DNA from 2 places in the Paenibacillus sp. JMULE4 genome. Region 1 is predicted to be linked to the other one. Evidence: predicted binding sites of a transcription regulator. Region 1 holds the regulator's gene; the other holds the start of a gene.
What was found. Region 1 encodes Rex, which represses fermentation and respiration genes when NADH is low (regulators of the CRP and FNR family bind a similar motif). Its sites were predicted from a motif close to TTGTGAAATATTTCACAA; they were not measured.

Region 1 (3,081 bases):
GACCGGATGATCATGGAAATCAAAGAGGTTCAGGACGAATACGATGTGCAAAGCTCGATCACCGATTTGACCGGAACCGTGAAGGAGCTGTACAGGCATCGGGATGCGCTGCATTTTTTTATGACGATGCCCGATGACAATTATGTCTACTGGCTCGAAGGCGGCATGTACAATAAGAACCGTTCGCTTCAGCTCTTCTGTGTGCCGGTAGATGTCAGCGAAATGCTGCGTCAAACCTTTTTCGGAGTGAAGGACAGCGTGATTATGACTTCAGCTACGCTTTCGGTCGGCAAATCGTTTGATTACACCTGCGAGCAGCTGGGGCTGGCTTACGGGGATCCGGACGGTAAGCTCAAAACCGTTCAGCTGCCATCGCCCTTCAATTACCGCAAGCAGGCGCTGGTCGCCATACCCCGGGATTTTCCGACGCTGCGGGGAGCCAGCGGCGAGAAGGAATTTCTGGACAAGCTGGTGCCGTCGCTGGCGGAAGTGGCGCTCGAAACGCGCGGCCGGATGCTGGTATTGTTTACATCCAACCGGATGCTCAAGGTCGCTCATGCGGGATTGAAGGACATGCTCTCTTCATTCGGAGTGACCGTACTTGGTCAAGGCGTAGACAGCAGCAACCGAAGCAAGCTGACCCGGTTATTTCAAAGCAACCCAGCCAGTGTGCTGCTTGGGACGAGCAGCTTTTGGGAAGGTGTGGACATTCCCGGCGATGCGCTCAGCTGTCTGGCGATTGTGAGGCTTCCGTTTCAGCCTCCGAATCATCCGCTTGTTGAAGCGAAGATGGAAAAGCTGAAGCAAAAGAACCAGAATCCTTTTATGAAGCTGTCCGTACCCCAGGCGGTCATTCGCTTCAAGCAAGGCTTCGGACGTCTGGTGCGAACGGCTTCGGATAAAGGAATTGTGATTATATACGACACTCGCGTTATCGATACGAACTATGGCAAGTATTTCTTATATTCGCTGCCAGGCCCGAAGATCGAGCACATGAATTCGAATCAGTTGGTACCAAGAATAAAGCAGTGGATGGGTGAAAATGCATAATGAAAACTCCGAAAATATCCGAAGCGGTTGTTCGTCGGCTTCCGATCTATCTCCGATTTCTGAATGAACTCAGCAAGAAAAACGTACAAACGGTATCCTCTCAGGACCTGGGGCAAAAGCTGGATTTAAACCCTGCTCAAATCCGCAAGGATTTGGCCTATTTCGGAGAATTCGGGAAAAAGGGCATTGGATACGATGTGGACTATCTGATTGAAAAAATCCGGCAAATATTAAAGATCGACAAGGTGATCCCGGTTGCATTGGTCGGTGCAGGGAATCTGGGCCGGGCGTTATGCAATTATAACGCTTATCTTAAGGATAACATGAAAATTGTGGCCGTGTTCGACTCCCAAAAAACAAAAATCGGAGAATCGATCAACAATTTGAAGGTAAAACCGATGGAGGAGCTTTGCGATACGATTCAAGCGCTGAAGGTGCGGATCGGGATCATAACTGTTCCTGCCATGGAGGCGCAGCATGTGGCCAACCAGTTTGTCGAGGCAGGGGTGGAAGCCATTCTCAACTTTGCTCCGATGATTATCAAGGTGCCCAGCGGGGTTCGCGTACACCATGCGGATTTCACGACGGATCTGCAAAGTCTGGCCTATTATTTGGAGGAATAAAAGGAAGCCCGGTGCAATGATCCAGTTGCACCGGGCTTGTCTTTTTTTACGATATAAAGGGGAAAATAATTTTGTAAATCAGAAAGGCCAGCACCATGCTGATCGGGATCGTGATGACCCAGGTCATGACCATCCGGGTGACTGTGCCCCATTTGACATCATGAAATCTCAGGACTGAACCGGTACCGATAATCGATGACGAAATGACATGGGTCGTCGAAAGCGGCATCCCGAGATGGGTGGACGTTTGAATCACGATGGATGAGTTCAGGTCGGAGGCAAAGCCGTTGATCGGTTCAATCTTCAGCAGCTTTTTGCTCACGGTTTTAATGATTTTCCAGCCGCCGATCGAAGTTCCGAGCCCCATAGCGGTGGCCGCGGAAAGTTTCACCCAAAGCGGAACTTCCAAATCCGATTGGTAGCCGAGAGCAACCAATCCGAATACGATAATCCCCATGGCCTTTTGAGCGTCGTTCCCCCCGTGAGAAAAGGACAGCAGCCCGGCCGATAAAATCTGAAAGCCGCGGAAAGTACGGTTAAGCTTGGAGCGTGATTGATTGCCGCTCGCCAATATCAGTTGACGGATAATCCACATAATGATAAAGCCGGTGCCAAATGCAACGATAGGCGATAAAATGAGAATCAGTACGATTTGTTGGAATCCCGACCAGTTGACGCTGCTAAGCCCGCCTCCGGCGATGACCGCTCCGGCCAGCGATCCGATAAGCGTATGAGATGACGATGAGGGAATCCCGTAATACCACGTAAGCAGGTTCCAGATAATGGCTGATAGTAAGGCGGCGATAACAACATACATGCCGTTCTCGATCGTAGCAGGATTCGCTACGCTTCCGCCCACGGTTTTGGCAACTTCTGAAGAAAACAATGCACCTATAAAGTTCAGCACCGCTGCGTAAAATACGGCAAAACGCGGCGATAATGCCCTTGTAGATATGGAGGTTGCGATAGCGTTGGCCGTATCGTGAAAGCCGTTAATAAAGTCAAAGATCAACGCCAAGGCGACGATGATGATAAGTATAGTTAACATAATGTCCTCCTAAGCATGCTGGGGTTCCTTAGCGGCCGGCACAACGGCTGTTCAGGAATATCTCAGCACAACGCTTTCCAGAATGTTGGCTACGTCTTCGCATGCGTCGGTCGTTTGTTCCAAACGCTCGTACAGCTCTTTTAGCTTGAAATCGTGGTACGGGTCCGTTGGATTGGTGAAAATTTCACGGATGCCTTCGCGCATCAGACGGTCGGCTTCATTTTCCAGGCTGTTGATTTGAACCGTATGCTCGTGAGCTGCATATATTTCTTTTGGAAAGCAGCTTGAACGCATCCAGGATGTGCTGGCAGCTGGCGACGATGACCGCCGAGAATTCTCTCATATATTTGTCGGAGACGG
Region 2 (3,081 bases), on a different contig from region 1:
GCCCCGCCGGTGCAAAGAATCGTCGCATTGGCGCCCACGAACACCTTTTGTCCGTCCGGCCTTTGCACCAACGCACCGTAACACGTTCCTTCATCGGTGATCAAATCGATAACAAAATGATCATCCCAGATCTCAATGTTCTTCTCCTGCTTCGTTTTCTCCGAAAGGGCTCGTACGATCTCAGCGCCGGTTGCGTCGCCCTGAGCGTGCAGAATACGCCGTTGGCTGTGCGCCCCTTCCTTAGTTAAGGCAAAACGGCCGTCCTCCATATCGAATTCGGTACCCATACGGATCAAATCCGTAACGCCTGCAGGACCTTCATGAACCAGCACATCCACCGCGGCCGAAGAACACAGCCCCGCTCCGGCAATGAGCGTATCCTGCCGGTGATAGGCAGGAGAATCCTCATCCGATATAACCGCCGCGATTCCCCCTTGAGCATACCGGGTATTGCTGTCCAGCAGCGATTTTTTCGTCACCATCAATACCTTATGCTTTTCCGATGCTTTCAGAGCGGTAAAAAGACCGGCGATTCCTGCGCCGATCACGATGACATCCGTATAAACATGAGGAAGCTTCTCCAAATCAAAATTAACCAAGTACCGCGGTATCATTGATTCCCAACCCCACCCGTCCAAGAAGAGAAGTAGCGCATGCTACTTGACCTGCAACATGCGCTCCAAGGATGCTCTGGCCTGATCGGCCACGTGTTGTGGCACATAAATTTGGGGGCTGTTCGTCTCCAAACATTTGACCACCTTTTTCAAATTGTTGACTTTCATATTAGGACAAACCAAATACTTCGTGGCAAAATGGAATTTCTTGTTCGGACTGTCCATTCGCAGCTGGTAACCGGTTCCATCCTCTGTGCCGACGATAAATTCCTGGCAGTCGGATTCTTTGCAGTATTTAATGATCGCCGTTGTGCTGCCGACAAAATCGCCAAGCTTTACGACCTCCGGACGGCATTCCGGATGAACCACAAATTGAGCATTCGGATACTGCGCTTTCATTTCCTCTACATCTTTGACGGTCAACATGTCATGTGTGTTGCAATATCCTTCCCAAATAATCATTTTTTTGTCCGTAAATTTGGAAACGTAATCCCCCAGATTTTTATCCGGAACCCAGATGATTTCATCGGAATCGACCGAATTGATCACCTTGATCGCATTCGCCGACGTACAGCAAATATCCGTCTCCGCTTTAACCTCGGCCGATGTGTTGATATACGCAACGACCTTGGCATTCGGATGCTTTTTCTTCAACTCCCGAAGGCCATTCACATTGACCATGTCCGCCATCGGACAGCCGGCCCTTTCATCGGGAATGAGCACTGTTTTGTTCGGAGCCAGAATCTTTGCGCTCTCTCCCATAAAATGCACGCCGCAAAATACAATAACGTCGGCATCGGTAGATGCGGCCTTCTGCGCCAATAAGAAAGAATCGCCCCGAAAATCAGCCACTTCCTGGATTTCATCCCGTTGATAATAATGAGCAAGAATAATGGCATTACGCTCTTTTTTCAACTGGGCGATTCGTTCCTTCAGCTCTTGCTGCTGCTCCTTTTTTCGCTCCAATGCTAATGCTTCCATGAGGTACCATCCTTTTCTCAGCCCCTGCAGCCGGTATGAAAAATTCATTCATTGACTAGAGCAGTCTGGTGAAAATGTTCACAAAGCTTATAAAGATTTACACCTAATTTACACAACTGATAAAGCTATGTCAATGTTTAAATCACCTGAAAAACCCGGAAAAAATCCACAATTCCGGAACCCCTGTTCATCCGTACCCGGTCATAAGTCCAGTTTCGCAAAAAGCCGTCATGGACCCTGTGAAATACAAAAACCGGTGCTGTTTCCAGCACCGGTTTAGCGTATGGTTATTTATCTTTATCTGGGTCCTTGGAATATATTTTATCCAAATCCGATTGACTTTCTTTGCTTTCCTGCGAGGGCTGACTTTGGATGTTCACTTTCACTTCCTCGGATTTGGCTTCAGAGGAGCCGTCTTTCTCCAAAGGCGGCAGCGAACCTTTTTCGATCAGCTCTTTAATTTGATCCTTCTCAAGGGTTTCCCTCTCGATCAAGGTTTCCGCTACAAGACGAACCTGGTCTTTATATTGGGTAAGAATTTCTTTGGCCCGTTCATAGCAAGCGCGGGTCATCGCTTGCATCTCCTGGTCAATTTCATAAGCAATCGCATCGCTATAGTTTTGCTCGTGCCCAAAATCGCGGCCCAGGAAGACCTGACCCTGCGATGTGCCGAACTGCATCGGACCAAGCTTGTCGCTCATCCCGAATTCCGTAATCATGCGGCGAATAATGCCGGTAGCTCGTTGGAAGTCGCTATAAGCGCCGGTTCCGATTTCTCCGATGAACAGCTCCTCGGATACCCGGCCTGCCAGAAGTCCGGTGACTTTATCGAGCAGCTCGGACTTCGTCTGCATCATTTTGTCTTCGCCTTCCTTCGGCAGCATCATCACGTAACCGCCTGCGCGGCCGCGCGGAATGATCGTGACCTTATGCACCACATCGGCATTCTCCACATGAAGACCTACAATGGTGTGGCCCGCCTCGTGGTAAGCGACCATTCTCTTCTCCCGCTCGCTGATCAGCCGGCTTTTCTTCTGCGTCCCGACGATGACACGGTCGAAAGCCTCCTCGATCTCAGACATCGAGATATCCTTCCGGTTGCGGCGGGCTGCGATCAGCGCTGCCTCATTAAGCAGATTCTCAAGATCCGCACCGGTAAATCCGGTCGTATAGCGGGACAGTTGATCCAGCTTCACGTCCTTATTCAGCGGTTTGTTGCGGGCGTGTACCTTCAGGACGGCTTCACGGCCTTTCAAATCCGGACGATCTACTGTAATCTGGCGGTCGAAACGACCCGGACGGAGAAGGGCCGGATCGAGAATATCCGGACGGTTTGTCGCAGCGATAATAATAATCCCTTCGTTTGCGCCAAAACCGTCCATCTCAACCAACAGCTGATTGAGCGTCTGCTCGCGTTCGTCATGCCCACCGCCCAAACCGGCTCCGCGCTGGCGACCCACGGCATCGATCTCATCTATAAAAATAA

Region 2: nadA (quinolinate synthase NadA) is a predicted target of Rex. The motif match lies at 1,662-1,679, and genes of this name have one in related genera.

What each region holds. Positions count from the first base shown of each region.
Region 1 covers NZ_SGWF01000011.1:816,281-819,361, forward strand. Annotated here, with positions in the region: gene dinG (ATP-dependent DNA helicase DinG) at 1-1,050, shown strand, start outside; gene EXW96_RS09295 (redox-sensing transcriptional repressor Rex) at 1,050-1,673, shown strand; gene EXW96_RS09300 (inorganic phosphate transporter) at 1,720-2,721, opposite strand; gene EXW96_RS27405 (hypothetical protein) at 2,773-2,925, opposite strand; gene EXW96_RS09305 (DUF47 domain-containing protein) at 2,939-3,081, opposite strand, start outside.
Region 2 covers NZ_SGWF01000017.1:163,274-166,354, reverse strand. Annotated here, with positions in the region: gene nadB (L-aspartate oxidase) at 1-614, opposite strand, end outside; gene nadA (quinolinate synthase NadA) at 657-1,595, opposite strand; gene ftsH (ATP-dependent zinc metalloprotease FtsH) at 1,883-3,081, opposite strand, start outside.